One region of the Litoribrevibacter albus genome, then DNA from elsewhere that is predicted to be linked to it. Evidence: predicted binding sites of a transcription regulator. Region 1 holds the regulator's gene; each other region holds the start of a gene.

What was found. The regulator sigma-54, encoded in region 1, starts transcription at its own class of promoters, with help from an activator protein. The targets are predictions, from matches to a motif close to TGGCACNNNNNTTGCTNT.
Region 2: nirB (nitrite reductase large subunit NirB) is a predicted target of sigma-54. The motif match lies at 1,517-1,534, and genes of this name have one in related genera.
Region 3: QQL66_RS15710 (urease accessory protein UreD) is a predicted target of sigma-54. The motif match lies at 4,495-4,512, and genes of this name have one in related genera.
Region 4: glnK (P-II family nitrogen regulator) is a predicted target of sigma-54. The motif match lies at 5,670-5,687, and genes of this name have one in related genera.

The regions. Positions count from the first base shown of each region.
Region 1 is NZ_BSNM01000011.1:434,591-442,822, reverse strand. It holds gene QQL66_RS09065 (YhdP family phospholipid transporter) at 1-1,291, shown strand, start outside; gene yjgA (ribosome biogenesis factor YjgA) at 1,301-1,819, opposite strand; gene mgtE (magnesium transporter) at 1,856-3,229, opposite strand; gene QQL66_RS09050 (HPr family phosphocarrier protein) at 3,340-3,609, opposite strand; gene rapZ (RNase adapter RapZ) at 3,724-4,572, opposite strand; gene ptsN (PTS IIA-like nitrogen regulatory protein PtsN) at 4,625-5,071, opposite strand; gene hpf (ribosome hibernation-promoting factor, HPF/YfiA family) at 5,138-5,425, opposite strand; gene QQL66_RS09030 (RNA polymerase factor sigma-54) at 5,583-7,172, opposite strand; gene lptB (LPS export ABC transporter ATP-binding protein) at 7,345-8,070, opposite strand; gene lptA (lipopolysaccharide transport periplasmic protein LptA) at 8,145-8,232, opposite strand, start outside.
Region 2 is NZ_BSNM01000026.1:202,598-210,829, forward strand. It holds gene QQL66_RS19635 (DmsC/YnfH family molybdoenzyme membrane anchor subunit) at 1-5, shown strand, start outside; gene QQL66_RS19640 (tetratricopeptide repeat protein) at 150-980, opposite strand; gene nirB (nitrite reductase large subunit NirB) at 1,588-4,131, shown strand; gene nirD (nitrite reductase small subunit NirD) at 4,202-4,531, shown strand; gene QQL66_RS19655 (ANTAR domain-containing response regulator) at 4,858-5,442, shown strand; gene QQL66_RS19660 (CmpA/NrtA family ABC transporter substrate-binding protein) at 6,053-7,426, shown strand; gene QQL66_RS19665 (ABC transporter permease) at 7,553-8,232, shown strand, end outside.
Region 3 is NZ_BSNM01000016.1:193,032-201,263, forward strand. It holds gene QQL66_RS15685 (urease accessory protein UreF) at 1-133, opposite strand, end outside; gene ureE (urease accessory protein UreE) at 152-694, opposite strand; gene ureC (urease subunit alpha) at 975-2,693, opposite strand; gene QQL66_RS15700 (urease subunit beta) at 2,727-3,032, opposite strand; gene ureA (urease subunit gamma) at 3,045-3,347, opposite strand; gene QQL66_RS15710 (urease accessory protein UreD) at 3,520-4,419, opposite strand; gene urtA (urea ABC transporter substrate-binding protein) at 5,015-6,313, shown strand; gene urtB (urea ABC transporter permease subunit UrtB) at 6,468-8,072, shown strand; gene urtC (urea ABC transporter permease subunit UrtC) at 8,157-8,232, shown strand, end outside.
Region 4 is NZ_BSNM01000016.1:82,510-90,741, reverse strand. It holds gene QQL66_RS15200 (acyloxyacyl hydrolase) at 171-794, shown strand; gene QQL66_RS15195 (YifB family Mg chelatase-like AAA ATPase) at 834-2,354, opposite strand; gene QQL66_RS15190 (ABC transporter substrate-binding protein) at 2,694-4,415, shown strand; gene QQL66_RS15185 (substrate-binding periplasmic protein) at 4,415-5,137, shown strand; gene QQL66_RS15180 (accessory factor UbiK family protein) at 5,177-5,431, opposite strand; gene glnK (P-II family nitrogen regulator) at 5,788-6,126, shown strand; gene QQL66_RS15170 (ammonium transporter) at 6,206-7,480, shown strand; gene QQL66_RS15165 (hypothetical protein) at 7,630-8,094, opposite strand.

The DNA of each region.
Region 1 (8,232 bases):
GACCGGAGTGGAGCGCACGGCTGTGTCCTTTGGTCGTTTACCAAAAGAATCCAGAATCCCGGATCAGGGCACCTTTATTTTTGCTCGATTATCTCAATTGGATTTCAAAGCGTGGGCCAATGTGTTGTCAGGTCTTGAACGTGAGGAAAGCAGTGAGCCTTCATCTATTTATGCGGATGTGATGATTGAGAAAGCGAGTCTCGGTGAGTTGGCCTTCGATAATCTATCCTTGAGCTGCTCTTCTTCGTATTTAGGTCATAGAGTTGCTCTTAGATCTCGTCAGGCCTCCGGTACGATTCGTTTCCCTAAAGGGGATAATCCTATTGATGTGGATTTGGATTATCTCATTTTGCCTCCGGCCGAGCTGCCTGCTGAATCGGACTCAAAATTGAAAGATAAGCCGAAAATTAATACGGCGATTGCTAAAGAAGATCCGTTTGAGAGTCTTAATCCGGCAGACATTCCAGCTACCAATATCAAAATCAGTAAGCTCCAAAAGGGAAGCAAAGAGCTGGGCTTTTGGCGAGCCAGCCTGAGTCCGGTCAAGCAAGGTGTTGTACTGGATATTAAGGAATCAAATTTTGCCGAGATTAATTCCACTGGCCAAATTTGGTGGACATTTAATAACGGTGAACACTCTACGTTCCTGGATGCGTCGATCAAGTCGAGACACATTGATTCAACCTTTAAAACATTAGGCTATGAACCTTCGTTCAAGGCAAAACGGGTTAATTTGGATGTGCTGTCCTATTGGCAAGGTAGCCCAGCAGCGTTTGACCGCTTAACCACTCAGGGAGTGATTGATGTTTCGGTTGAGGATGGGCAGTTTCTTAATGTCTCCAATTCTGCCAGTACTCTGAAGGTCTTTGGCTTGTTCAATCTCAGCTCATTGGGACGTCGATTAAAATTAGACTTTAGCGATGTTTATTCGTCAGGTTTGGCGTTTGATGAGATTACCGGACGTTTGTCGATCAACCAGGCGATTGTGGATATTGAAAACCCAATCGAGATTACCGGTCCAAGTGCCAATATCACCCTTGGCGGAGCAACGAATATGGCGGATGAAACGCTGGATATGGATATGCGTTTGTCCGTTCCTGTGAGTGGTACGTTACCTCTGGCGGTTGTGGTGGCCGGGGTGAACCCTCTGATTGGAGGTATTATGCTGCTTGGGCAAGGTGTTTGGGGTGGCGTAGTTGATCAGTTTACTGGAGTGAACTATCAAATCTCAGGTACTTGGGATGAGCCTGTGATGGAAGCAACCACCAAGGTGGATGCTCCGAGCGAATAGTATTTGGTCTTAGAAAGGAATCGCGTCTTTCAGCCATTGAAAGAGTTTTTTGGCATGACCACGGTTCTTCTGTTCTTTTTGATCTTTGCGGGCATTCCTGACTAATTGTCGTAATTGCTGGACGTCCGCTTCATATTCATCAAAAAATTGGGTGATGGCGTCGTCGCTTTCGATTAAGCGATCGCGCCACCGCTCAACTTGATGTAGATGTCTGATTTGCTGGTCACTGCCGGCTTTGGTTTTTTCAAGTGCTTCCTGAATGGCGTCAGCATCCACATCACGCATTAATTTACCAATGTATTGCATGTGTCTGCGCTTGGCCTCTCTCTGCTTTAAGCGTTTGTGCTCCTGAATCGCCTCCATCAAATCGGGCGTGAGATTCATTTCATCCAGAAGGGATTGCTTTTGGTCGACCAATTCTTTTCCGAGATCCTGAAGAAATGATGCTTCGCGTTTGAGTTGGCTTTTGCTGATGATTTCAATCTCATCTTCAAAGTCATCGTTGAGCTCGGGTCTTTTGCGTGCCATGAGAATACCTTAACGATTGAGAGCTTTTTTGCCTGATCAGGCAAAGCTATAAAATGCCGTTGCCAGACCTAAAAATACAAAGTAGCCAACGACATCGGTAATGGTTGTTAGAAGTACACTGCCTGCCAAGGCAGGATCTATGTTGATAGATTTTAACAAAGAGGGAAGCATACTGCCTGAGAAAACCGCAACGACCAGATTAATGATCAATGCGGTTCCGATAATGATGCCAATTTTAGGGTCGGAGAACCACAGTGCAGCGGCAACAGCAACTGCTAAGCCCCAGAGAAGGCCATTGAGTAAACCTACCAAGACTTCACGGCTGAGTAGCCATCTCAGGTTGTTCTGCCGAATGTGTCCGGTGGCGATGCCTCGGATCACCAGGGTTAAGGTTTGGCTTCCGGCAATGCCACCCATGCTTGCAACAATCGGCATTAGAATAGCTAGGGCAACAACTTTATCGAGAGTTTGCTCAAAAATGCCAATAACGGCAGACGCAATAAAGGCCGTTAATAAATTTATGCCCAGCCAAATCGCCCTACGTCGACTGGTTTTGAGTACGGGGGCAAAGATGTCGTCATCTTCGTCCAGACCGGCCATACTCATCAGGGAGTGATCGGCGTCTTCCCGGATAACATCGACCACGTCATCAATGGTGATACGGCCTAAGAGTCGACCTTCTTTGTCGACAACGGGCGCAGAAACCAAGTCTTCACGTTCGAAGAGTTGGGCAACATGATCGTCTGGCGTGTCGGCGGTGATTCTGGGAAAGTCGGTTTCCATGATTTCACGGACTGTAATCGACGGGTCTGTTACCAATAATTTTGAAATAGGTAGTAAGCCAATAAGCTCATCTTTCCGGTTAACTACGACCAGGGTATCTGTAGTGGCCGGAATGCTCTCATGTCGGCGCAAATAACGTAATACCACGTCCAAGGTAATGTCTGGACGAATGGTTACGGTATCTGTGTTCATTAGACCGCCAGCGGTATCTTCCGGGAAGGAAAGAATCGCTTCAATGCGCTGACGGTTCTGGTCATCCATTGCGTTCAGTACGTCCTGCGTGACCCGCTCAGGAAGTATCTGGAGAATATCTACAACATCATCAATGTCGATGTCTTCATCACTGGTCACATCGGCTACTTCTTCCGCGCTCATGTCGCGAAGAACGTCTGCGATCAGATCGTCACCAAGGAAAGGAAGAATGGTGCTTTGCTTTTTCTTCTCCAGCAATTCCCATAAAACTTTACGGGTATGAGGAGGTGATGACTCTAGAAGGTGACCAAGTTCTGCACTGGATAACGTATGGTTGAGCATTCTGCTCACTTGTGACAAAGCCCCGGACTCCAAAGCCCGGTTAAGTGCTCTCATGCGAGATGAGCTGCTTGTACTGCCCATAGCACCTGCCATTATCGTTCCCAGATGGTTTGAATAAAAAGTTAATCAGTGTGTTAAGTAAACTAGATGATAAGTAGCGTTAATTATACACGCTTACAGCATGTTGATTTTATTAAATCGTGCTATTCGGGTTCATCAAAACGGTCTGCAATGAGTTGCTCGATGGCTTTGAGCGCGTTTTCTTCGTCTTTTCCGTCGGCGGTAATGCTAAGTTCGGTACCACACGAAGCCGCTAACATCATGACGGCCATGATGCTCTTTCCGTTCGCGGATTGTTGGTCTTTTTTGATGGTGATATCAGAAGAAAAACTGGTTGCAGTGTTAACCAATTTCGCCGCAGCACGTGCATGAAGTCCTAGTTTGTTGATCAGGGTTACTTCTATTTGCTGCATCGAAACGTTCATCCTTATGTTGTAATTACGCAGAATTCTAACACCAAATGATGATAATCTATTTGACCTAGATGTTGGAAATTTTTTTTGGTTTTTATTTGTACGATCAAGAAGTTAGAGTTGGGTGTGTTTTAGGTGAACCTCAGAATAGATATCTGAGAAATGTTTGGTGAGTTGTTCTGCAATGTATACCGAGCGGTGACAGCCGCCTGTACAACCGATAGATACCGTAATGTAAGCGCGCCCGGACTTTTGATATTGTGGTGTCCAGCGCTCAATAAACTGGGTAATGTCGTTTAGCATCTGATGAGTGCTGTCTTGTTTGTCGAGGAATTCGGCAATTTCTTTGTCTTTACCGGTGAAGTTTCTCAACGTAGGTTCCCAGTAAGGATTGGGTAAGCAACGTACGTCAAAGAGTAAGTCACTGTCCGTTGGAACGCCATATTTAAATCCAAACGACTGAATCAGTAGCGATACTTCATTTTGTTTATGTGTGGCAACGCGGGTTCGCATTAAACTGCGTAGGTCGTGTACCGATAGGGTAGATGTATCTACGACTAAATCAGCGTTATTTAATAAAGGCGCTAATACGGTTCGTTCCAGTTTGATTGCATCTCTTAAAGAGCATTGTTCAGAACTTAACGGGTGCTTTCGGCGTGAGGCGTTGTAGCGCTTGACGATGGTGTCTTCGTCGCTGTCTAAAAAGATGATCTGATACTGGATGTTCTTTTGCTTTAGCGTTTTGAGCGTATTTGTCAGTTGGTCAGGAGAGCCATCGAAGTTTCGTATGTCGACGCTGATCGCTGTTTTTTCAAAGTCTGGAGAAACGGAAATCGTATCAAGTAAGTGAAGAAGAAGAGGTTCAGGTAAGTTATCGACACAATAAAAACCGCAGTCCTCAAGCGCATGAAGCGCGGAACTCTTACCGGAGCCGGAACGACCACTTACAAATACTAATTTCATGGGTTCTCCTTAGTGCTCCGATGTATGAGGCATTTATTAGTATAGTCAGATATCAACTGGTGATTACTTGAAACAGTTCTTCGTTTGAACTTGTGGCTCTCAGTTTGTCCCGAAACTCCGGGTGACTGAATTTCCCTGCAATGGTCGCCAGAATATCCAGGTGATCATCGTTTGCCTCTTGTGGGACAACAAGAGCAAAAATGATATCTACTTTTTGTTTGTCTAAAGAGTCGAAATCGATAGGGCTTTCAAGAACGAGAAGTACACCGGTTGGCTTTTCACAGGAAGGAAGTCTGCAATGGGGGATTCCAATGCCGTCTCCGAGTCCGGTACTGCCCAGTCGTTCTCTTTCAATTAAGGCATCAAAGATCTCATGCGCTGAAGGACCGGGGATGTGCTCTGAAAGAATACTGGATAGTTCTTCGATTGTGCGTTTCTTGCTCTGACAGGAAGCGCACCGTAAGGTGCGCTCTTTGGATAGTATGCTTGATAAATCCATTAATGTTGCTCGTCAATAATTCTTTTAACGAAGCTACATGTTTAAACGTTTCGATGTTTACTTAGGTTAGCGAGACTGAGATTTCTCTTTGTGTTTAATCAACTGACGATCTAGTTTATCTGTTAGTGCGTCAATCGCTGCATAAAGATCGTCGTGCTCAGCGTTAGCAAACACTTCACCACCGGTTACATGTAACTTGGCTTCTGCCAATTGTCTTTGTTTTTCAATACTCAGTGTAACTTGAACATTTGTTATCTGGTCATAGTGTCGCTCAAGTCGGTCTAATTTGGAAGTGACATAATCGCGAATGTTGGTAGTAATATCTAGGTGGTGGCCACTGATGTTCACTTGCATATAGGACTCCTTAAATTTGTATGCTGTGGTCCAAAAGATTCCAGCTACGTTTGTAATTGCTGGAGGAGGTCTGCGCCTCCTTCATCTTTAATATAGTCCTAGCATGGATCGAATACAATGACCTGTATCAATTCGCTTCTCTCGAACAAAACTATTTTTAAACCAATCGTTTACGTTCATTCGATGGTGGGATGTTCATTGCCTCCCGATACTTGGCAATGGTTCTTCTTGCAACTTTAATCCCTTGCTCACCCAGCAATGTGGCGATTTTGTTATCGCTGAGCGGTTTTTTAGGGTTTTCGGCAGCAACAAGTTTCTTAATAATTGCACGGATAGCGGTCGAGGAACATTCACCGCCCGATGACGTACTTACATGACTTGAGAAGAAGTATTTAAGCTCAAAAATACCTCGAGGCGTATGTATGTATTTTTGCGTAGTCACACGGGAAATGGTGGATTCATGCATTTCGACAGCTTCGGCAATATCATGCAGAACCAAAGGCTTCATTGCTTCATCACCATAGTCCAGGAACCCTCGTTGGTGCTCCATGATTTTGGTTGCAACCTTAAGAAGAGTTTCGTTACGGCTTTGGAGGCTTTTTAAAAACCACTTTGCTTCTTGCATGTGATCTTTAAGGAAGGTGTTGTCTGCACTGGAATCAGCTCGTCGAATAAGAGACGCATAACTTGGGTTGATGCGAATTTTAGGCGTGATTTCTGGGTTGAGATCAACTCGCCAACGTCCATTTACTTTTTGAACAATCACATCCGGGACAACGTAATCCGGCGTCTGTTGATTGATTTGTTCACCAGGACGAGGGTGAAGAGTTTGAATCAAACTGATAATTTCTTTAAGCACATCTTCTTTGATGCGGCCTTTTCGCATGATTCCGGCAAAATCTTTATTGCCTAACAATTCCAGATAGCGAAGGACAACAATTTTTGCTTCTGACAAGTAAGGAGTGTCAGCAGGCATTTGATTAAGTTGCACTTGTAAGCATTCTTGTAGGCTTCGTGCGCCTGTGCCTACCGGGTCAAAGCGTTGAATTAGGTGAAGAACGGCTTCAACTTCTTCAGTATCAATACGGTTTTCATCGTCTTCAGCAAAGTTTAATTCTTTGTTGGCGCTTTCACAGATGTCTTCAATCGGGGTGTGAAGATAACCATCGTCGTCGATGCCGTCGATGATATTTTCAGCGATGATTTTATCGGCGTCGGTCATTGGCGTTAGGTTTAACTGCCAATTAAGGTGATCCTGTAGCGTTTCTGTTACAGAATTCCGGGATTCAAAATCAAAGTCGTCATCGTCTGACGGCGCCGATGCCTGCGTTGGCGTGTGTTGATAAATATCATCCCAGCCGGTGTCGATGGTGAGGTCTTCTGGAATGTCATTATTCCATTCACTGTCGGTTTCCGAGGCTTCGTGAGCTGACGTTTTAAATTCGTCCTGGCTGTACTCTTCATGACTGGAACCGTCAAGATCACTGGAAAAGTCATGTGATTCTGAATTGGAGGAATTGTCCGACGGATCATTATCCAATGGCTTTTCGGCCATCTGGTCTTCAATGGAAGGTGCAGAGGCTTGTTCAAACTCTTCTTCCACTTCCAGCATTGGGTTGTTTTCCAATGCGTGTTGAATTTCCTGTTGTAAGTCTAAAGTAGAAAGTTGTAACAGTCTGATTGCCTGTTGCAACTGGGGCGTCATAGTTAGGGATTGCCCCATTTTGAGCTGAAGCGATGTCTTCATAAATTACAACGTATCCTTATGCTTTCACTCAGCGTGCGCGGTTGGTACTTATTGATGATCTACCGAAAACCGCACAAGCAATTTTTTTGCCACTAGCAACCAAGTATAAACCAAAATAATCCCGAAAGTGTTGATTTGTGTATCTGGTTGTCTGGCTAAATTAGGCCGTTAATTAAATATTAAAATTCTCGCCTAAGTAAATGTCTTTCACTTTCTGGTTGTTCAGGACGTCTTCGCTTTGCCCTTCTGCAATGATGTGTCCTTCCCCAACGATATAAGCCTTATCACAAATCCCTAAGGTTTCTCGTACGTTGTGGTCGGTGATGAGTACGCCAATACCAAGTCCCTTGAGATGGTTGATGATTCCTTGAATGTCGTTGACGGAAATTGGATCAACACCCGCAAAGGGTTCGTCGAGAAGGATGAATTTGGGATCAGTGGCCAGAGCGCGAGCTATTTCCGCGCGCCTGCGTTCACCACCGGATAAGCTCATGCCTAATGAATCTCGGATGTGGGTGATGTGGAATTCCTGAAGAAGGTATTCCAGTTTTTCTTTTTTCTCGTTTTCGGACAGGTCGGTTCGAAGTTCGAGGATACCGTAGATATTCTCAGAGACGGTCAGCTTTCGGAAGATCGAGGCTTCCTGAGGAAGGTAGCCTAAGCCAACTTTTGCTCGCCCATGCATCGGAAAGTGGGTGATGTCTTTGCCATCAATAGTTACTTTGCCCTGATCCGCCTGAACCAAACCGACAATCATATAAAAACAGGTGGTTTTACCCGCGCCATTGGGTCCGAGTAAGCCAACAACTTCACCACTTTTTACCGACAGTGAAACATCTTTAATGATCTTGCGTTTGTTGTAGCTTTTAGCAAGATGACTGGCTTCGAGACAACTCATAGTTTACTTATCCTGATTTTTCGGAACTGTCCTGATTAAATGGAACGAGCCAAGTTTGTTCTGCTCCATTGGCCCTATTGTTGTGGCTTAGGATCAGTAGAAGGTGAAGCGGATTTGTCGCTTTTCTTTTCTGGCGGATGGAAAATGAAACGAACCCGACTG
Region 2 (8,232 bases), on a different contig from region 1:
ACTAATTCATCTACAGTGCCCTGAAAACGTAATTTAATCTTCAATCGGGATTAAATTACGTCCATAAAAAAACGGAGCTTTAAACAGCTCCGTTTTTTTATGCTTGAGAAAAGGGAAAGAAGTTATTCCTCTTACACTTGATAAGAACTCTACTTCACTTCATAGAAGTTATCATCATCGTCTGAATCATTGTTCTCGTTAGCTGATTTTGGTTCTTCTGAGTTAGGCGTTGCCTTTGAGGAAGGTGGCAGGTAATCCGAAAACTGTTCCTCTAACTGCGCCAGTAGTTCTTTTCCTGCCAGAATTTGTTCGCTTTTGAGCTCTTCGGTGAATACCGGTTCGGTTTCCTGGGCTTCTTTCAGTCCGGCTTTGGCCGCCAATAATACCCAGGCGTAAGCGGTAATCGGGTTACGTTGTGTGCCTTTGCCAGAATAATGCATCAATGCCAGGTTGTGCCATGCAGTAACGAACCCTTGATCGGCGGCCGCTTGATACAGTTCAAAGGCTTTTTTGAGGTCTTCGACACAACCTAGTCCGTCTTCGTAAAAGGTGGCTAGATTGAACTGGGCTTGCGCCAGGTTGTGTTTCGTCGCTTCGGTGAACCAGTAATGGGCAGACACCAGATCCACTTGGCCTAATTGCCCTTGGGCATAGAGCAGGCCCAAATTGTATTGTGCTTCTGCAATGTCGAACTTGCCTGCGCGCCAGTAACATTCTGCTGCTAATTCAGGATAGGTTTTTTGGCCATCTCCTTGCTCGTAAAACACGCCCAATGTGTAGAGAGCCTGAGTGGCGCCTTTTTCCGAAAATTGAACAGCTAGGTCATAACGGGCTTGCGGGTCTTCTAGATTGTCGAGCCTGTCCATGAAGGTGTGATTTAGCTTCTCACGTTGTTTATCTGTGAGTCTTGCTTCTGGGTGAGACTGTTCATTTGCTGCACGTCTGCTTAATAGTTTATCGATCAGTTGTTTTATAGCCATCTGTGTCTCCTGACAGTACCCAGAATATAAGTCGTACTAAACCTAGTGCGTTAAACCCAAAAACCTTGGATATACCTTTAAGAACTCTTAAATCGTCCTTAAAGGGTACTTGCTTCTATTTTGAGGATAGTAACAAGGCTGGGTAATCACGATGAAGCCGATTTAATGCAAGGTCTGAGCCTTAATGCTAACACTTGTGGCATTTAACCGGATTATGCTTCGAGCTGGCACATAAAAAAGTTCGCTGTTCTGTGCCGATTTTCGATGCCACGCTTTTAAGTGGCTGAATTGTGTGAAGTTGGGGCGGTTTATACCTATGTCATAGAGCATAACGATGTTTTTGCACTGAACTTATTCAGAAAGATAACTATAAAGTTAGGAAAAAACGGTTCTGCCTCATTTTGGTAATTTTAGTAAGGATATGTGGTTTTATTTGGTGCGCCTTATTAAAAGCGGGCACGGCGCTGGAGGGTAGAAGTCTTCTTTGAAGTTTTTAACTTTATGAAATATAAGGGGAAATTAAGTATTTTTTATGTTGGCACACTAACTGCTAAGACTAGGGTAATAGAAACAATCGTGAATTTCTAAGAGTAGCGGGAAGAGTTCCATGAGTAAGCAAAGAATAGTAATTGTCGGTAATGGTATGGTTGGTCATAAGTTTATCGACAACGTGCTAGAAGGTGAATCGCGTGATCAATATCAGCTAGTAACCTTCTCTGAAGAACCAAGACAGGCTTATGACCGTGTTCATTTGACGGAGTACTTTGCAGGACGCTCAGCCGACGATCTATTGATGGCACCGAAAGGCTATTACGAAGAAAACGGTGTTGAGTTACACATCAATGAAAAGATCGTTGATATTGATCTGGAAACCAAAGAAGCCATTGCTGCCAGCGGTGCTCGTGTTGCATACGACAAGCTGATTCTGGCAACGGGTTCTTATCCTTTTGTTCCACCAATCCCAGGCCATGATCAAGAACATTGCCTTGTTTATCGTACCATTGAAGACCTTGAAGCGATTAAAGCGTCTGCTCAAGTGTCTAAGTCCGGTGTGGTTGTTGGTGGTGGTTTGCTTGGTTTGGAAGCCGCGAAAGCATTACACGATTTGAATCTTGAAGCACACGTTGTTCAGTTTGCTGATCGCTTGATGAACGTTCAGTTGGACGTGGGCGGCGGCGCCATGCTTGAGAGCATGATTGAAGAGCTGGGTGTAAAAGTACACTGCTCTAAGAACACGCTGAACATCTCAGCAGGTGAAAACGCGCGTTATAAGATGGAATTTGAAGATGGCGAATCGCTTGAGACAGATATGATCCTGTTCTCTGCGGGTATTCGTCCTCAAGATGAGTTGGCTACAAAAGTCGGTCTGGAAGTTGGTCCTCGTGGCGGTATTGTTGTTAATAACCAGTGCCAGACGTCAAACGAAGACATTTACGCGATCGGCGAGTGTGCTCTTTGGAATGGTCAGATCTTCGGTCTGGTAGCGCCTGGCTATCAAATGGCTCAGGTGGCTTACGATCACATTGCAACGGTTGGCGCATCTGACAATGCCTTTACCGGTGCAGACATGTCCACAAAGTTAAAATTAATGGGTGTGGATGTAGCGAGTATTGGTGACTCTTTAAGTCAGACGCCGGGTTGTCATAACTACACCTATGTAGATGAAGTGACGTCTGTTTATAAGCGTATCGTTGTTAGCGCAGACAAGAAGAAATTGTTGGGTGCGGTATTGGTTGGTGACGCAGAAGATTACGGCACACTGCTTCAGTACGCATTGAACGGTATTGATCTGCCTGAGCATCCAGATGCCTTGATCCTACCTAACCGTGATGGTTCAGAGCCTGTTGGTCTTGGTCCTGATGCTTTGCCTGAAACCGCTCAGATCTGTTCGTGTTACGACGTGAGCAAAGGTGCAATTTGTTGTAGCGTCCAAGAAGGTGCACACACCATCGGTGATGTGAAGGCTGCGACGAAAGCGGCAACCGGTTGTGGTGGTTGTGCGGCGCTTGTTACTCAAGTGATGAACAGCGAACTTGCCAAGCTGGGTGTTGAAGTGAATACAGACATCTGTGAGCACTTTGCTTATACCCGTCAAGAGCTGTTCCACATCATCAAAGTAGAAAAAATTAAGTCGTTCTATGAGTTGCTAGAGAAGCACGGAAAAGGTCACGGATGTGACATCTGTAAGCCTGCCGTTGGTTCTATCCTGGCGTCCGTATGGAACGAACACGTAATGGAATCTCAAAACCATCCATTACAAGACACCAACGATTACTACATGGCGAACCTTCAGAAAGACGGTACTTACTCCATCGTACCTCGTATGGCGGGTGGTGAAGTGACGCCGGACAAACTGATCGTGTTAGGTGAAGTTGCTCGTGACTATAACCTCTACACCAAGATAACCGGCGGTCAGCGTATCGACTTGTTCGGTGCTCGTGCAGAACAGCTTCCTGAGATCTGGAAACGTCTTGTTGATGCAGGCTTCGAAACGGGCCACGCCTACGGTAAGTCGCTGCGTACCGTGAAATCTTGTGTGGGTAGCACCTGGTGTCGTTACGGTGTGGATGACAGTGTGGGCTTGGCGGTTGAAATTGAAAACCGTTACAAAGGCTTGCGTTCTCCTCACAAAATCAAATTCGCAGTATCAGGGTGTACCCGTGAGTGTGCGGAAGCTCAAGGTAAAGACGTGGGCATCATTGCAACAGAAAACGGCTGGAACCTATACGTCTGTGGTAACGGTGGTATGAAGCCTCGTCATGCAGACCTGATCGCAACCGATTTGGATAAAGAAACCCTGATCAAGTACATCGACCGTTTCTTGATGTTCTATGTAAGAACAGCGGATCGTCTACAGCGTACCTCGGTATGGTTCGAGAACCTGGAAGGTGGTTTGGATTATCTGAAGAGCGTCGTGATTGATGACAAATTGGAAATCTGCGATGAGCTTGAGAAAGACATGCAGTACGTCGTAGACACTTACGAGTGTGAGTGGAAGAAAGCGATCAATGACCCAGAGAAATTGAAGCGTTTCCGTCACTTTGTGAACTCAGATAAGAAAGACGAAAACATCGTGTTTGTTGAAGAGCGTGGTCAGATCCGCCCGGCAACCGAAGATGAGAAGAAAATTCCAGTGGCTGAGTTAGCGTAAGGGGTCGTTTATACGATCCCCCGGTTACAAGCTAACTATTGAAGCTAACGAGTAAAGAGAGATAGAAATCATGAGCGAAACCTGGATTGAAGTGTGTAAGTTAGACGACATCGTTCCTGACACTGGTGTATGTGCCTTGATTGATGATAAGCAAGTGGCGTTGTTCAGAACGCGTACTGGTGAATTGTTTGCCATCGATAATTACGACCCATTCAGTAAAGCCAATGTGCTTTCAAGAGGTATTGTGGGTTCTGTAGGAGACAAGCTGGTTGTGGCTTCTCCGATTTATAAACAGCATTTTTGCCTGGCGACAGGTGAGTGTCTTGAAGACGAAAATGTGAAGTTGAATGTTTACACCGTTAAAGCTGCGAACGATGCGGTTGCGGTAAAAGCAGGCTAACTCTCTGTCGCTAAAAGATACGAACGATTAAAAAATGTGCACCATTTAAATACGTGCACAGTAAAAACTTGAACAGTAAAAGATTTGAATACTAAGTTTTTCGATTTGTTACTTCGGTAACATCTTCCCCCACTTGCCCAATACTTTGTGTTGGGCTTTTTTTCTCTCTCTTGTGTTTAGGAGGAACAATAAATTTACTCAAGATGTTCGAGTGCTTGTCAGAACTAAGCATTCTCCAACGTTGATCGATCCTGAAGTTTGGGCCACTGCTAACGTGCCTTCAGGTGTCATGGAATACGCCCCTTTTACACACTAGGGTTAGTGATATGAGTCTTACTTCGCCATCTACTGTCTTTTTAGTCGATACGACTCAGGTTCAGAGTCCATTATTGAAACACGCTTTGGAAGATGAGAATTTCCAGGTGGTGGATCATACCTCCGACATCATAAATATGGTTGATAAAGTCGCTGTTTCTAATGCCGACATTGTGGTGTTATCGACGGATTCTCCAAATCAAGAGCTGATCCATCAACTCAGCTTGCTGAATCGGCGCAGCCCGAAACCCGTGATCATGTTTGCCGAACAGGATGCTCCAGCCGTTATTGAGGAAGTGGTGAAATCAGGCGTCAGTGCCTATGTCGCTGCGGAAGTTCATCCTCATCGCATTCGTTCTATCATTACCGTTGCTGTGGCTAGGTTTAAAGAGCAGCAAAATCTGTTGGTTGAACTCAATAAAGCCAAGAATCAGTTGGCAGGTCGTAAGATCATTGATCGTGCAAAAGGCTTGCTTATGGATCAACAGGGGATTAATGAAGAAGAAGCCTATTCAAAGCTGCGTAAAATGGCGATGGATAAAGGTGAACCCTTATCGAACGTTGCCCAGTCCGTTGTGGATGTTCTGTCCCTTTAAGGGCCGTTCCTTTCCTGATCATTTGTCTTTTCCTTTTCTTATTCCATGCTGTGTCAGCATAAGTGCCTATTTTTTGCGCGAATTTTATAGTTCTTTGTGCATCCGAACATTTTTTGTGCGAATTATTGACTTTACGGTCAGGCTATTCTGATGTTTATCCCTGTTTTGCACACAGTTTGGGCGATGCTTGAAGGATGCGTTGCGAAATGGGCCATTAAAACGGCTGTTTGAAATAACTAATGGCTGCAGCCCTTTAAAATCAAGGGATTCAAAGTTGGCACACTAGATGCTATATAAGAAATGGGTTTATTGGACAGGGGTATCTGTCTAATAAGCCCAAATTAAAACTGGTCATCAACGGCGGTGATTAGTGAAAGAACATAAATGTCTCTGAGAACAATGGCGTTCTTGTTGAGGCAGAGCAAAGGCGCTCATTCGGAGGTTCCGGTTCGTACCGGAAACCCTCTGAGTGAGCGCCTTTTTTTGTGGTTTGAATTTAGGGCCAGAGGTTGGATGAACGCTGTCTGGTACTGCTAATAGCAAAAACGACTAATAACAAACATTGAATAGTAATTCCAAATAAGAACGAGCAATTAGATAGGAGCTAGCCATGAAAAAATGGTTGAAACCGTTTAAGTATGCAGCAATCGCTGCGTGTGTAAGTCTGGGAGCCACAGCAGTTCAGGCAGAGAAGTTAGGTTATCCAGAGAAAGAAGAGCTGAAGTTCGGCTTTATCAAACTCACTGACATGGCACCCATCGCGATTGCCTATGAAAAGGGTTACTTCGAAGAGGAAGGTCTTTATGTGACCATTGAAGCGCAGGCCAACTGGAAGGTTTTGTTGAACGGCGTGATTGATGGCAGCCTGGATGGCGCACATATGTTGGCAGGTCAGCCTATCGCGGCGACGATGGGCTTCGGAACGAAAGCAGACATCATTACTCCGTTCTCGATGGACTTAAACGGTAATGGCATCACGGTTTCCAATGAGATTTGGGAGCAAATGAAGCCTCACATTCCTAAGATGGCTGATGGTCGTCCGGTACACCCAATCAAGGCAGATGCCTTGAAGCCGGTTGTTGAAAAGTACAAATCGGATGGCAAGCCGTTCAACATGGGCATGGTATTCCCGGTATCAACCCACAACTATGAGTTGCGCTATTGGTTAGCGGCGGGTGGTATTCACCCAGGTTATTACGCACCGCATAAAGGTGATATTTCAGGGCAAATCGATGCGGATGCCTTGTTGTCCGTAACCCCGCCACCGCAAATGCCAGCCACTCTGGAAGCCGGTACTATCTATGGTTACTGCGTGGGTGAACCTTGGAACCAACAAGCCGTATTCAAAGGTATTGGTGTACCGGTTGTTACCGACTATGAGATCTGGAAAGACAACCCGGAAAAAGTATTTGGTATCACTAAGCAGTTTGCTGAAAAGTATCCGAACACCACCATTCGTTTAACTCGTGCCTTGATTCGTGCGGCGAAGTGGTTGGATGAAAACAACAACGCAAACCGTCCTGCGGCGGTGAAAATTCTCTCTCAGCCTAACTACGTGGGTGCAGATTACGACGTAATTGCAAACTCTATGACGGGCACCTTTGAATACGAAAAAGGCGACAAGCGTGACGTGCCGGATTTCAACGTGTTCTTCCGCCACAACGCGACTTACCCATACTACTCAGATGCCATCTGGTATCTAACGCAAATGCGTCGCTGGGGCCAAATCAGCGAAGACAAGTCGGATGACTGGTACAAAGACATGGCTAAGAAAGTCTATCGCCCGGACATCTACGAGAAAGCGGCTCAGTCGCTTATCGAAGAAGGCTTGATGGTATCGAAAGACTTCCCTGATTTCTCAACCGAAGACGGCTACCGCGATCCTCAGACTCACTTCATCGACAACATTGTCTATGACGGCACGAAACCGAACGAGTACATCAATAAGTTCAGTATCGGTCTGAAACAAGGTCAGAAGCTGTAATCAGAAAACCATTGCACTTGGCTGTGTGTTTTGGATGAACGCTGTTCCAAATGAAAGCAGGTGCAAAACGAGAGAGAAGGCTCTTGTCTTCTCTCCGGCAAAAGGGTTGAAACAGGAGTGAATGTTATGTCCAGCACAACATCCTTAGTTAAAAAACTAGAAGAGCAGTTTGAACTGCCGAATGTCGCTCAAGAGTTCATTAAAAAGAGCGTTCAGTATGTGGGAATTCCAATGATCGGCATCTTGGTGTTCTTATTTTTGTGGTCCATCGCGGCTCAAAACATTGATACCTCGCTTGGTAAGTTTCCTGGGCCATCGGTGGTGATGGAACAGTTCGGAAATCTATACGAAGAACATCAAGCCTCCAGAGAAAAAGAAGCTGCGTTCTATGAGCGTCAGGATGAGCGTAATGCCAAGCGTATGGAAGCAGATCCGAATTATGTGCCGAAGGTGCGAGCGTATACCGGCAAAGAAACCTTCCTTGATCAGATTGTTACCAGCTTAATTACAGTGATGAGTGGCTTCTTGTTAGCTGCGGTCATCGCCATTCCATTAGGGATCGCCATTGGTCTGAACAAGACTCTGAACACGGCGGTAAACCCAATCATTCAGATCTTTAAACCTGTCTCACCATTAGCCTGGTTGCCTTTGGTGACGATGGTGGTATCGGCGTTGTATGTCACGCCTGATCCGACCGTACCTAAGTCCTTCTTGAACTCTATGATCACAGTCACCTTGTGTTGCTTGTGGCCAATGGTGATCAACACCTCGGTGGGTGTGGCATCCATTGACAGTGATCTTGTTAA
Region 3 (8,232 bases), on a different contig from region 1:
GCTCGACATCCTTCGCGGTCTTACACCAACCGGCATCCAGGGTGTATTCCAAGCCTTGCGAATAAGCAAAGGCACCGATCGGCAAGGCTGGGCTGGAGATATGAAGAAGGCTTAATAAGCTTGTGGTTTTCACTCAAATCCCTTTCGTCATCTAGTGGTGATGGCCATCGTCGTGTGAATGGCTATGCGAGTGATCATGACCATGCCCATGTGAGTGACCACCATGTGAATGCCCATGATGAGAATGTCCGCCACTGGCGTGCTCACCATACGCGCCATTCTCCGGCTCAAAGGGGGCTTGCTCATGTTGTACATCCAGGCCCAACTGACACAGCATATCATCCAGCACATAATCGTTTTGATAGCGCAGCCAACCGTCGCCTACCTGCAAAGGCACATGGCGATTCCCTAAGTGATAACAGGCACGAGCAAACAAATGCGCGTCTGCCGTTGAGGCCGTGGTGACCTCTTCATTCGCTGCAACCACTTGGAAAATGTCACCCGACTCGGCCTTCAACAAAGTACCGTCGCGCATCACTTCGCCACGCTCAACAAAAATACCGACATCCTCACCCGAGGCGGTCACTGTTTTTAAGCGACCTCGTTTGCGCTCATCAAAAGGCAAACAAATGGTGTCTTTGATGTCTAACCCATCGGTTTCCGTTTGGGTTAGTTTTTCTGAAATTGTGATCATAAATATCCAAATACTTGAATAACCTTTTCTCAAACAGATACTTTATTTTCAAACAGCTATCTATTCGGGAAAGTTCACCAGAAAGATGACAGGATTAAAGATTTTCTGCCGAACGACATACTAAAATAAGCCATCACGTGAGCGATCAGAGGCACACGGATGTGCCTTCTGATCGAGCAAAGAAAAACTGAATCCTGTTAACTTTCCATAATGTTTCTTATCTTTTCTAACCTATTTGAATTACTGGCTAGAAAACTTGCCCATTAAAACTGCTTATCTACTAGAACAAGTAATAACGCTGAGCCAATGGCAGCTCTTCCGCAGGCTCACACTTCAACTCAACGCCATCGGCTTTCACCACATAGGTTTGCGGATCAACTTCTACGGTCGGCTGATAATCGTTCAACACCATGTCCGACTTACGCACTGAACGGCAGTTCTGAACCGGCGTTAAGGTCTTCTCCAAACCAAGGTGAGATAAAGACTCTTTCTCAATCGCCGCTTTAGACACAAAGGTCAGACTGGTGGCCGACACCGCTTTGCCCAACGCACCAAACATCATGCGGTAATGCACCGGCTGAGGCGTAGGAATCGACGCATTCGGATCGCCCATTGGCGCAGCCGCAATCATTCCGCCTTTCATAATCAAAGAGGGTTTGGTGCCGAAGAACGCCGGTTTCCACAACACCAAGTCCGCCAGTTTACCCACTTCAATGGAACCCACATGCTCAGAAATACCATGAGTAATGGCCGGGTTGATGGTGTACTTGGCGATGTAACGACGGGCACGGAAGTTATCGGCACCCGATACGGTAGTCGTCTCTGCTTCTTCCGGCAGCGCGCCACGTTGCACCTTCATTTTGTGCGCGGTCTGCCAGGTGCGAGTAATCACTTCACCGACACGGCCCATCGCTTGGGAATCCGAAGAGATCATGCTGAACGCGCCTAGATCATGAAGAATGTCTTCCGCCGCAATGGTTTCACGACGAATACGGGAATCCGCAAAGGCCACGTCTTCAGGAATGTTTGGATCAAGGTGGTGACACACCATCAACATGTCCAAATGCTCGTCCACCGTATTGATGGTGTAAGGACGGGTTGGATTGGTTGAAGAAGGCAAAACATTGGATTCACCACAGGCCTTGATGATGTCCGGCGCATGACCACCACCCGCACCTTCGGTGTGGTAGGTGTGAATCACCCGGCCTTTCAACGCCGCTAAGGTGTCTTCCACAAACCCGGATTCATTCAGAGTATCGGTGTGAATCGCCACCTGAACGTCGAGCTCTTCCGCCACCGACAAACAACAGTCGATAGACGCAGGCGTCGTGCCCCAATCCTCATGCAGTTTTAAGCCAATGGCACCGGCTTCCACCTGCTCTCTCAAGGCATCTGGCAAAGACGCATTGCCTTTCCCCAGGAAGCCAAAGTTCATCGGTAACTCGTCCACCGCTTGCAGCATTTTACCAATATGCCACGGCCCCGGCGTACAGGTAGTCGCATTGGTGCCTGTGGCTGGGCCGGTACCACCACCGATCATAGTGGTGATGCCCGACATCAAGGCTTCTTCCACCTGCTGTGGACAGATGAAATGAATGTGCGCGTCGATAGCACCAGCGGTAAGAATTTGACCTTCGCCCGCAATCACTTCAGTACCCGGCCCGACATTAATGGTCACACCCGGTTGAGTATCCGGGTTGCCTGCCTTACCAATGGCACAAATGCGACCATCGTTAATGGCAACGTCGGCTTTGATGATGCCGGTGACATCCAGAATCAAGGCGTTGGTGATCACGGTATCCGGCACTTTGTCTGAGGTATCCTGACTCTGGCCCATGCCATCACGAATTACCTTACCGCCACCGAACTTCACTTCATCGCCATACACGGTGAAATCTTTCTCTGGCGAAATGAATAACTCGGTGTCGCCCAAACGGACTTTGTCACCGACGGTTGGGCCGTACATATCTACATAGGCTTTACGATCTATGGTTGTCATTTTGTTCGTCCTATCCCTTATAACTTGCCCGATTTATACCTTACCCATGACATCGCCACGGAAACCGTATACAGTTTTCGTCCCCGCATATTCCACCAGCTCAACCTCTCGGGTCTGGCCCGGCTCGAAACGCACCGCCGTGCCCGCAGGAATATTTAAGCGATAGCCTTTGGTCACTTCGCGATCAAACTGCAGCGATAAGTTAGTTTCATAAAAGTGATAGTGAGAGCCCACCTGGATGGGACGGTCACCCGAATTCGACACTTGAACCGTCACTGTCTTGCGCCCTACGTTTAAGGTAATGGGCTCATCAGCCACTATGTATTCGCCTGGAATCATAATGCGTGCTCCTTACGCAATGGGGTTATGAACGGTGACTAACTTAGTGCCGTCCGGAAAGGTCGCTTCCACTTGCACTTCATGAAGCATGGCATCAATTCCGTCCATCACCTCGTCCCGGCTGATCACCTGACGACCTTCATTCATGAGCTGGGCAACGGTCTTACCATCACGAGCGCCTTCCATAATGTACGCAGAGATAAGGGCGATACACTCCGGATAGTTCAATTTGACGCCTCGTTGTCTTCGCTTTTCTGCTAACTCGGCGGCTACAAAAATCAGTAACTTATCTTTTTCTCTGGGTGAGAGTTCCATAACATCCTCGTTGAGTGATCCATAACCATGCAGCTACTACACACCAATCAACCACATATAGTGCAGCCCATGATTTGTTATTAATAAAAACTTCGTTTTTTGTGCGTTTAGTTTAATGCCTTTACATCAATTACTTAGCTGATCAAGTAATCAATAAACCTAAAAATTGAGATCAGGTATTCCAAATTCTCGGCGGACATGCACCACGTTGGTTTACCTCTTCACGTACCCACGCCCAATATTGGGTAAACACTTTTTTAGCCGTTTCCGAACAAGCGCCAAGATAGCGCACGACGGTAATCCCCGGTTTCACAGTCACAGACACCAAAGCGCCTTTGGCCATTTCCTGTAAGAAATCTCGTTGTTCTTCCGTTAATTCAGTTAAGGCATCACAGGTAATCATGAAGCTGCCAAACACCGGCTGACCGGCCAAACCAGCGCGCACGTTCATAATTCCGGAGTTAGCATCAATCAGGTTATTCTCGATATGGATCAGTTTGCCTTGGCGTTTAATAGATAAGAGCTGACGTACTGAGCCTCGTTCAAACCAATCTTCACTGCTCGGCCGCCCCATGCAGACGATATCCCAACCGACAAAGGTCCCATTCTGTTCAAGCTCTACTTCAGTAACTAGCTCACCGTTCGCGCCATCAAAAACAATGGTTTCCTGCGGAAGCCACTCCATTACAGCCTCATCGGCAACGGTGAGATGCACCTTTTGATACTGCTTACGGTCAGTAATGTTGTTGTAGATCTTCCCTGCGGAAGGCGTGGTGACCAAGGCCTGCGCTTTAGGCCCAAGATGAAAACCGATGGTGAGATAATCCCCGGCTACCAAGCCACCCGGCGGGTGTAACAGATAAAGATGGGCACAGACATCGCCCTCTGGATAAAAAGGTCGTTGCACCCGTAATGGTCCAAAGCTGTCTGTTCGTCCCAGCCGTGTTTTTCCATCCAGATACACCAACTCCGCTTGATAGTTCGCCAACCAATGCAAACTAGGGTCAAGCTGGGAATCCGGTAATAGTGCAGCTGTCTTGAGTTGATCGTTCAAACGTCTTCCTTCAATCATTCCGTTTCTAAACGTTATTCTTTAAAGCCTTATTCCTTGAATAACTTATTCTTTGAAACCTTACAGCCAAAACTCTCTGCAAAGTGTTTGCCAGTTAAATACCTAACCAACAAGACAACTTTTAATAATACTTTAGTGCTAGGTTTTCTGCACTCTCTCTGCACTTGGCTTGTGCAAGTTAGCTTTAAATTCAATTAGATACAAAAGCAAGAAAGCCCAGCTTGACCCAATTTAGTGCCGATCAAATTTTATTCGCACCACAAAGCAGCACTAACAAACCAAATAGACAACTTTTTCATTAGTCAAAGTCAGTCTCCATGCGCTTTTGCACAGTATGGCACAGCCGTTGCAAAACCTGCCTCAGCTTTAGGGGACTTTTTACAAGCGCCCAAGACTCACAATCAAAAAGCTTAGGTTGGCTATCCAAAGAAAGGAAAACACCACCAAAGTAGAAAAGGACATTCAGAGGCAACCCATATTATTTCAGCCCGTCCCTTTCATCGCTTTGTTTCCCTTTGGTTTAGCCCAACCTGTTTGGCTCAGGCCCAAGCTTTAACGACTAGAAATCGAATTAAAACCATAACAAGGAATCACGATGAAAAGCATAAAAAGACTCACACAATTCTCTGCTCTGGCGTTGTCGGTATCATTTGGCTCTGCTGTGATGGCGGCTGATGACACCATCAAAGTGGGTGTATTGCACTCGCTTTCGGGCACCATGGCGATCTCTGAAACCACGTTGAAAGACACCGTATTGATGATGATCGAAGAGCAGAACAAAGCTGGCGGTCTTCTTGGTAAGAAACTGGAGCCTGTGGTTGTAGACCCGGCTTCGAACTGGCCTTTATTTGCAGAGAAAGGTCGCGAGCTGCTTTCAAAAGAAAAAGTAGACGTAATCTTCGGTTGCTGGACATCGGTATCTCGTAAGTCAGTGCTTCCAGTCGTTGAAGAGCTGAACGGTTTGATGTTCTACCCGGTTCAGTACGAAGGTGAAGAATCCTCGAAGAACGTGTTCTACACAGGGGCTGCGCCAAACCAACAGGCGATTCCAGCGGTTGATTACCTAATGAGCGAAGAAGGTGGCAGCGTTGAGCGATTCGTTCTTGCAGGCACAGACTACGTTTACCCTCGAACCACAAACAAGATTCTTGAAGCCTATCTGAAAGCCAAAGGCGTGGCTGAAAAAGACATCATGATCAACTACACGCCGTTCGGCCAATCTGACTGGCAAACCATCGTAAGCGACATCAAAAAGTTCGGTGCTGCTGGCAAGAAAACGGCAGTAATCTCAACCATTAACGGTGATGCAAACGTACCTTTCTACAAAGAATTGGGTAACCAAGGCGTATCAGCTGAAGACATTCCGGTGATTGCGTTCTCGGTAGGTGAAGAAGAACTGTCTGGTATCGACACCAGCCCATTGGTTGGTCACCTGGCGGCTTGGAACTACTTCCAAAGTGCTGAAAGCGAAGCCAACGAAGAGTTCATCGAGAAGTGGAAGAAACACGTCGGCAATGCTGAGCGCGTAACCAATGACCCAATGGAAGCCACGTACATCGGCTTCAAAATGTGGGCAAAAGCGGTTGAAATTGCAGGTACAGAAGACGTGGACGCAGTGCGCGAAGCCATGTACGGCATCACAGTACCTAACCTGACCGGCGGCACAGCCGTAATGAACACCAACCACCACCTTACCAAACCGGTATTGATCGGTGAAATCCAGGACGACGGTCAATTTGAAATCGTTTGGCAAACCAAGAAAGGCGTGATCGGTGATGCCTGGACTGACCACTTGCCAAGCAGTGCCAAGGTGGTTGCAGATTGGACCGCTCCAATCAACTGTGGTAACTACAACATCGAAACCAGCGTATGTTCTGGTCAGAACTACGAATAATCGATCGTTAATCACTTTGATGATTCAGGCCGAAACGGACTTGGCCTGAATCATCCTTAAAAGCATTCCCTCTGAACTCTTAATATACCCATTCCTTGGGTAGGGGTATTTTTGGTTCTGAGATCATGAATTGAACGAATCTTTGGAATACATCATGACCAGGTTCAAACTCATTTTCGCGTTGTTCACATCGCTTCTCCTGGCAAGCATAAGCTACGGCTCGCCCACATCCTTACAATCTCAATTTGAAGGGCTTAAATCTAAAAAAGCCAACGACCGTATTGAAGCGGTTCAAGCCATTGCCTCCACCGGAGACGCACAAGCTTCAACCGTGCTGAACCAAATGTTGGACGGCAAACTTTATTACGTTAAAGCCACTGGCCAATTTGTTTACATTGAAAAAGGCGAAGGTAAGCAATACACCGCCTACAGTGCTCTAACGAATGAAATCATTGGCGATTTCAAGAAAAGCAAACTTCAAAAAATCAAAGTAAATAACAAGATTCGTGGTGAAATTCGAAACGCACTTGCTGGCTTACAACTGAATGCCAAAGATGAAGACACTCGGCTGACTGCCGTTCGCAATCTCAGAGATGCGTTAGAAAGCGAGTTATTACCAACACTTACAGCAAAGCTGGACACAGAAACCTCTCCCGATGTGTTAGAAGCAATTACCACGACCATTGCTGCCATTCAACTCAAACACGGTGACTTATCAACACAAACCTCCGCTGCTAAACAACTGGAAAGCAGTGACGATCCTAAAGTACTCGTTTTACTTAACCAAACTAAAACCAGTGCCAAGGATAAAACCTTAATCGCCACTATCGACAAATCCATTGAAGCCATTGAATCCCGGCAAGAGTTATATGGCGTGGCGGAGAACCTGTTCTTCGGTTTGAGCCTTGGTTCGGTATTGCTGCTAGCAGCGATTGGTTTAGCCATTACTTTCGGTGTAATGGGTGTAATCAACATGGCTCATGGCGAAATGATGATGCTTGGCGCCTATACCACCTTCGGCATTCAGTGGTTGTTTCCAAACCTCATCGATTACTCCTTATTCATCGCCATTCCAGCTGCCTTTTTGGTATCGGGTTTGGTGGGCATTCTGATCGAGCGCACGGTGATTCGTCACCTGTACGGTCGTCCATTGGAAACCCTGTTAGCCACCTTCGGTATTAGTTTAATTCTGCAACAAGCCATTCGTACCTTGGTGTCTCCACTCAACCAAAGTGTTGAAAACCCAAGTTGGATGAGTGGCTCGCTGGAAATCACTGAATCCTTCGCGCTGACCTACAACCGCCTCTACATCATCATCTTCAGTGTGATCATCTTCTTTGCTCTGATGATGCTATTGAAGAAGAGCTTATTCGGTCTGCAAATGCGCGCAGTAACTCAAAACCGCGCGATGGCGAACTCCATGGGTATCCGTTCGAGCTGGGTTGATGCATTAACCTTCGGTTTAGGTTCGGGCGTAGCCGGTATCGCCGGTGTGGCGCTGTCTCAAATCACCAACGTAGGGCCAAACCTGGGTCAGAACTACATCATTGATTCCTTCATGGTCGTGGTGTTCGGTGGTGTGGGTAACCTGTGGGGCACCTTGGTTGCGGCCATGGGCTTGGGCGTGGTCAACAAACTGATCGAGCCTTGGGCCGGAGCCGTGATCGCTAAGATCATCGTATTGGTATTCATCATTCTATTCATTCAGCGTCGCCCGCGTGGTCTGTTCGCGCTGAAAGGCCGAGCAGTGGAGGGTTAAGCAATGAATAAAGATTCCTTCTTAATGAAAGGCTCGTTCCTTTCAAAAGACTCTTTCCTTTTAAAAGACAAAGCAGGCCTAAGAATGCTCTCCATTCTGGGCGCCGCCTTAGTCATCATTACCTTCTTAAACCAAGCAGTACCGGAGGGTAACCCGCTGC
Region 4 (8,232 bases), on a different contig from region 1:
CCCGACGATTTACTGGAAAGGGAAGGCGGGATCGATCTAAAAATCCGATTGGTTAACTGTGGATTCCGACTAATACTTAATTTTATGCCTTTATTGGAAAGGACTCTGTCGGTCGAGATGGTCTGTAGACGATCCGGGGCATGTCTGGGCTCTTTCAAATGCGAGGTGTTATGCGGCTAACGAGGCGAGTGTATTGTGTTGTCGGTGTACTGATGTTGAGCGTGGGTTACCTGCCGCCACTGTCAGCGGACACGGGTACAAGCATAAGTTCGGATTCCGCATCCACTGACACTTCAGACATGGCTTCCGATATGGCTTCCGAGTATGGTATCACCAAACTTCGAGTCGGCATCTTTGCTCACAATAAAGGATTGGTTGCCAGTCGGGTTGAACATGGCACTGACGCCAATGGCGAAGTGGTTACTGAACCTGTGGATTGGTTGTTCAATGCGGAACCCACCTATGGGTTGATGCTTAACGGCATAGGCAATACCAGCTATTTATACGCTGGATATAGCTGGGAATTGGATGTCTTTGAGGACGAAGCTGATTCCGGTCTGTTTGTGATTCCGTTTTTCGGGTTAACCGTTCATAACGGAAAACGAGAGCCTGAAAGCAAACGGCGGGGGTTGGGCTGTCGGGTATTGTTTCGTGAAGCCATAGAAGTTGGATGGCGGTTCTCAGAGCGCTGGGCTTTGTCGATTTTGACCGATCATCTGTCGCACGGCGGTTTTTGTGAGGATCGCAATCAAGGGTTGGACAACACCGGAATTCGATTTCATTGGCATTATTAACCGCTGTGGTCATAGACACTGCCATTCTTGATTGTGTATCTATTGTCTGCGATGAAAATCCAGTTTTCGATAACTTAACGCTTCGGTTAAATGTGCTGTGGATAAAGTGTCGCAGTCGTTTAAATCCGCCACCGTGCGGGCCACTTTTAATATGCGATGATACGAGCGCGCGGATAAACCTAACTGCTCAATGGCTTGATTCATCAGGTCAAAATCGGCTTGGCTGATTTGGCAATGTTCCTCAATTTCTTTGGTTGTGAGCATGCTGTTGGGCTTACCGGAGCGCGCCAGTTGGCGATTTCGGGCTGAGGTAACCCGCTGCTTGACCGAGACACTGGTTTCTTCTTGATGTGAACTGCCGGCGACTAACAGTTCTTTAGGAATGGGGTTTACTTCAATTTGGAGATCGATTCGATCCAGTAAGGGTCCGGATAATTTACTCCGATATTTGTCGATCTTCGCCGGAGTGCAGTAGCAAATGTCGTTGGGGCCGCAGACTTTTCCACAGGGGGTTGGGTTCATCGCGGCAATCAACTGAAACTGGGCGGGGTAGGTAATCTGATGTCGGGCTCGTGAAATGGTAATTTCACCACTTTCCAAAGGTTCTCTTAACACTTCTAATACTTTCCGATCAAATTCTGGCAATTCGTCCAAAAATAGAACCCCTAAATGGGATTGGGTGATTTCTCCGGGTTTCGGAGTTGAGCCACCGCCTACCAGTGCCGCTGCGGAAGATGAATGGTGTGGTGATCTAAACGGGCGCTGACGCCACTGGTTCATGTTCAATGGATTGCTGATTGATTGAACCTTCGCAATCTCTAACGACTCATGATGAGAGACTTCCGGAAGGATACTGGTTAAGCGGCTTGCTAACATGGTCTTGCCTGTGCCGGGAGGGCCGCTCATTAACAGATTATGACCCCCGGCTGCAGCGATTTCTAAGGCTCGTTTGGCTTGAGGTTGTCCTTTGATGTCCGATAGACAGAGCTGAGATGGGGGGGCTGAGGGAGTATCGCTGTTTGTTTGGGGGTGAAAAAACGGCAAGGTGGTTAATTCATTTAAATGGGCACACAGTTCCGACAGCTGTTTTACGGCGATTACAGGGTTGTTTCCGGGGAGTGAGGCTTCTTCCGCATTAAATACTGGAACGATCGCAATCTTTTGAGCCTGATGTGAAGCGATCGCGGAAGGTAGTACCGCTTTGACGGGACGAACTTCTCCTGACAGCGACAGTTCACCGATGATCTCATAGTTTGAAAGCTTGTCTGCTTTGATTTGATTGGATGCGGCCAGAATGCTGATGGCAATGGCCAAGTCATATCGCCCGCCTTCTTTTGGGAGGTCAGCAGGCCCGAGATGGATGGTGATTCTTCCCAGAGGAAATTCAAACTCACTGTTGATGATGGCGCTTCGAACTCTGTCTTTACTTTCTTTCACTGCCGTTTCAGGTAGACCAACAATGGATAATGACGGTAGTCCTCCTGAAATGTGGGTTTCTACCGTTACCAACGGTGCATTTAAGCCCAGTGCGGCTCTCGTATGAATGACGGCCAGTGACATGTTGTTTCCTTATGATTGATGCTTCTTTTTGTTCTCAGTGATTACTCTATGGGCTATTGATTTGAACCTGGCAGTGAGCTCGACAGGAAATCACACCTTGGTGTGATGAGGTAAGAAACAAAGTTTAATTTGATGAGGAATTCTTATTAGCTGAGCAGGCAGTTCTTTCCTAAACTGATGAGAAGGTGACCTGAATTTAAGGGTATATATACGGGTCATGGGTCTTGTTCTCATTAGGAGTAAGCATTTTTGAAGACGCTATCTCTGGTTGATCGTTCTTTATCTGATTATTTTCTAGCTAATGGTTTTCAGCTGTTATCTCGTTTGTACCTTTGCCTGATGTGCTTAACCTTCTCTCTGTGGAGCGGATTATCTCAGGGGGCTGAACCGGTGAACGCAGAGGGAGAAATATCAGACCAACAACGAAAGGCCATTGAGTATTGGCTTCATAATGAGTTTACGCAATCGACCTTAAGCCGGGATGCCCAGCGTGATGAATTTACCTGGCTTGCTAATGCTGCATTGCCTTATAAAGGCATGACAATTCGGGTGGTGTCAGAACGAATTGATACTCATTGGTATGAGGCCAATAAGTTAACAAAAATCTTTAAAGACATTACCGGTATTCAAGTTGTTCATGAGTTGACTGGTGAAGATGATGTCATCAAGAAAATTTCTACTCAAATTCGAAATGGCATGAACTTATACGATGCCTATATCAATGACAGCGATTTAATCGGTACGCATTATCGGCAAGAAGCGGTGTACCCCATTTCTGATTTGCTTCAGGACACCTCGGTGACCTTACCTACATTGGACGTTGAAGACTTTATTGGGCTCAGCTTCACCACCGGTCCTGATGGTGTGATCTATCAGTTGCCGGATCAGCAGTTTGCTAATTTGTATTGGTATCGTCATGACTGGTTTTCGCGTCCGGATTTAAAAAGCCGTTTCAAAGAGATTTATGGTTATGAGTTGAATGTTCCACAAAACTGGTCTGCGTATGAAGACATTGCCGAGTTTTTCTCTGTTCATGTGAAGAATCTGGATGGTCAGCGAGTCTATGGCCACATGGATTATGGACGGCGAGATCCGTCCCTTGGTTGGCGATTCTCTGATGCCTGGTTGTCTATGGCGGGGGCGGGAGATCCAGGTATTCCAAATGGATTGCCTGTGGATGAATGGGGCGTTCGAATGAGGGGTTGTCGGCCAGTAGCTGTGTCGGTTGAGCGCGGTGGTGCCTTGGATGGCCCGGCTGCTGTCTATGCATTGGATCGATACATCGATTGGTTAGAACGATTTGCTCCGCCACAAGCGAAAACAATGAATTTTACCGAAGCGGGAAGTGTTCCGGGGCAAGGCAATATTGCTCAGCAAATTTTCTGGTATACGGCGTTCACGGCTGCTTTATCTGATCCCTCACTGGGTCTTCTTAATGAAGATGGTACGACCAAGTGGCGGATGGCGCCGTCGCCTAAAGGTGCTTATTGGCAGTCAGGAATGAAACTGGGCTATCAGGATGCGGGCTCCTGGACATTTCTGAAAAGCACACCGGAGACTCAGAGAAATGCAGCTTGGTTATACGCTCAGTTTCTTGTGTCGAAATCGGTGTCTTTGAAAAAGACCCTGGTTGGACTAACCCCTATTCGTCTTTCGGATATTAATTCTGAAGCGATGACCAAGATTGCTCCGAAGTTGGGAGGACTGGTTGAGTTCTACCGTAGCCCTGCTCGAATCCTGTGGACACCGACAGGCATCAACGTGCCAGACTATCCTACCTTGTCTCAACACTGGTGGAATAACGTGGCCGATGCCGTTGAAGGTAAGGTTTCTCCTCAAGAAGCCATGACCAAGATGGCGCTGGGAATGGAACAAGACATGCAAGAAATGAACTTCCCTCGATCGGAGTGCTCTCCAAAACTGAATGTTCGTCGTTATAGGGACTACTGGCTAGAACAGGAAGGTGCGCCTAAACCGAAATTGCCGAATGAGAAACCGCAGGGATTGACCTTCAGTTACGAACAATCGTTATCCAGTTGGCTTGGCGCAAGGGGCGAGTAATGATGTTGAGTAGAGTTGCGTCCGTTTTTTTGTTGTATCTTTGGATGCTGCCAGTGTGGAGTGGTGAGGTTATTACACTGGTAACGCACGAATATAAACCTTATAGCTGGGTGGATAATGCTTCAGGCGAAGTGAAGGGCTTGACGGTTGAAATTGCAAACCTGATGTTTGAGAGAGCAAAAGTTAAGAAAAGCTGGAAAATTATGCCCTCAAAACGTGCGTACAATTACGCCAAGAGTAAATCAAATACCTGTATTTTCCCTTTACAGAGAAATCAGGAGCGTGAGGCCGACTTTAAATGGGTAGGTCCGATTATGATTAATAAATATGCATTCTATACGTTGGCAGACGCAGATATTGCGTTGGAAACCTTGGAGGATGTTAAAAAATATACTGTGGTAACTTATCTGGGCAGTGGCCTCAGAGAGTATTTATCGGGGTTTGGCATTAATACGATAGAAGCGCTGAAAGATGAGGTAGCCGCAACGATGGTCTCGATTGGGCGTGTACCTGTGTGGGCGACCGATGTATTCAGCGCGCCTTATACTATTGGTCAGCAAACAAAAGCGTTTGATGAAGAGTACGTGTTCTTTACCAGTCTCAGTGCGATGGCGTGCCATCGGGGGATGTCAGATGAGATGGTAAACCGGCTTCAGAGTGAATTAACCCAACTCTATAAAACCCAGGAGATCGCCAAAATAGTGCGTCGCTATGAACGATAATGGGCACTGCACTATTTTGACGCTTCGTTAAAGGGGCGTTTATGCCTCCTTTTGCTCCATTTCGGCTACTTTCTTTTCCAGCTGCTCAATCATTTCTCGTGTTTTATGAAGAACTTCGGTTTGAGCATCAAATTCTTCACGGGTTACCAAATCCAGCTTGCTAAGTGCCGAAGACAGCAAGACTTTTACGTTATTTTGAATTTCTTCCTGAGCCAGTCTTGCAGCGCCTGAGGCACCAGGCAGTACCTGGGTTAGCTGTGAGGCCAGGGTATTCAGTAGCTCGTTTGGAATCATCTTTTTCTCCACTCATAAATTGGCTGGAAACATCCTAACCCAGTTTCTCTAAATGAACCATCTATGGGCCCCTGTATAGCGGAAAATTATCTAAATGCGCTATAGTGGTGTCGACTTGAAATTTTGTGCTTCATATTTGTGCATAATTTTTAGCCAATGGCCTGAGTTAATCCGAATGATTTAGGTCTGTTCTATTTTTTCTTTTGTAACTAGATGAAAAATAAAGCTTTTTGAAAATGGGCACGGTCCATGCTCAAGAGCGGTATACCGAATTTAGTCTTCGATGGAGTTAACGAAGACAGATTCAACACTTTTAGATTTACATTTTTAGGCTAATAACTCTTAGGGAGAACACCATGAAATTGGTAACCGCAATTATTAAGCCGTTCAAATTGGATGATGTGCGTGAAGCACTTTCCGAGATCGGCGTTCAAGGGATCACCGTAACTGAAGTTAAAGGTTTTGGTCGTCAAAAAGGTCATACCGAACTTTATCGCGGTGCTGAGTACGTTGTTGATTTTCTACCAAAGGTAAAAATTGAAGCAGCAATCTCAGAAGATCTGACAGATCAAGTAATCGATGCGATCAGCAAAGCAGCTAACACAGGCAAAATCGGTGACGGTAAAATTTTCGTAACCAGCCTTGAGCAAGCGATTCGTATTCGTACAGGTGAAACAGGTGCTGACGCGGTGTAAGCCGTATTACTCCAACACACCTGAAAACAGATTAGTTACAAATTTATAAGTTAGAACAGGCTCATTCGGAGGGCTGAAGATGGAACAGGTAGCAAATAACGTTTATCAGTTGCAGTACGCAATTGATACATTTTATTTCCTAGTGTGTGGTGCACTGGTAATGTGGATGGCGGCTGGTTTCGCCATGCTTGAAGCGGGTCTTGTACGTGCGAAAAACACGACTGAGATCCTAACGAAAAACGTCGCTCTTTTTGCGATTTCTTGCATCATGTACTTGGTATGTGGTTACTCAATTATGTACGGTGGCGAAATCTTCCTATCAGGAATCGCTAACGTAGACACAGCAGCAGTTCTTGGTGAATTTGCTGGTCGTGAAGATGGCTTTGAGGGTGGTTCAATCTACTCTGGTGCATCTGACTTCTTCTTCCAGGTAGTCTTCGTTGCAACAGCAATGTCGATCGTATCTGGTGCCGTTGCTGAGCGTATGAAGCTATGGGCATTCCTTGCATTCGCTGTTGTGATGACTGCATTCATCTACCCAATGGAAGGTAACTGGACTTGGGGTGGTGGCAGTGTATTCGGTCTATACACACTAGGCGACCTTGGTTTCTCTGACTTTGCAGGTTCTGGTATTGTTCACATGGCAGGTGCATCGGCTGCACTGGCGGGTGTATTGCTACTAGGTGCTCGTAAAGGTAAATACGGTCCTAACGGTGAAGTAAACGCAATTCCAGGTGCGAACCTTCCACTAGCGACTTTGGGTACATTCATTCTTTGGATGGGTTGGTTTGGTTTCAACGGTGGCTCAGTGCTTAAACTGGGCGACATCGCAAACGCTAACTCTGTAGCAATGGTTTTCCTAAACACTAACGCAGCAGCGGCTGGTGGTGTAGTAGGTGCACTTGTTCTTGCTCGTATCATGTTCAAGAAAGCTGACCTAACTATGGCATTGAACGGTGCGCTAGCTGGTCTGGTAGCAATTACCGCTGAGCCATCAACTCCAACTGCACTTGAAGCAACTATCTTTGGTGCGCTAGGTGGTGTTCTGGTTGTTCTTTCAATCGTTACTCTTGATAAGCTAAAAATTGATGATCCTGTAGGTGCGATCTCTGTACACGGTGTGGTTGGTCTTCTAGGTCTTCTACTAGTACCTGTAACTAACTCTGACGTGAGCTTCTCTGGTCAGCTAATCGGTGCAGCAACGATCTTCGGCTGGGTATTCGTAACTAGCTTGATTGTGTGGGGTATCCTGAAAGCTGTAATCGGAATCCGCGTAAGCGAAGAAGAAGAATACGAAGGTGTGGACTTGGCAGAATGTGGTATGGATGCATACCCAGAGTTCACTCAGAAGTAAGATCTTCTGTAAGATTAAAAAGGCTCCTTCGGGAGCCTTTTTTATGTTAATTTTGAATCTTGTTGATATTGGTATCTTGAGAATTATTTATTGAGAAATGGAGTCTTTCGCTTATCGAGGGCTTTCTATTAAGAACGTTAGAACAGCAATTATCTATACTCACGAATGATAGTCGTGTTGTTAATTCTTAGTCCTTCGTAGGTCTGGGAACCTCTGTTGGCTCCAGTGTTATCAACTAATGCATCAATATGGATAGTTTGTACATTGCCTTGAGTTTGTATTTTAATTCCGTCTCCAAAAATGGTAGTTCTATGCTCTGTTTGGGAGTCGCTCAGGCCTAACTCTGGAATAGGAGAGTAATTCTCACTAGGGTTCAAATTGGGGTCGGTTGCTAACGCTTGATTTGTCTCGTCAGCACTTGTAGCGCTGTCTTCTCTTCCTGCCAAGGTGGTATCAATTTGACCTCCAGCTGCTGTTGCTCCAAATGGGTCAATCACGATAGCCTTACCCATTTCTTCATCAGTTAACGGTTCTACCGCATAAACTGAACCTGAAACCGCCAAAATCGCGAGAGAGGCGAACGACAATTCTTTGATTGGTTTGAGCGCTTTCATGGCATGATCCCGAAATGTAATTTAGAGTTATTATTTGTAACAGATATTATTTCAGATTATAGAGGGCTTTTCGTTGTGATTACATGACAGATGGTTGAAAAATAACCAGAGCTTTGTCAAGTCTTTGTAATTTAATTG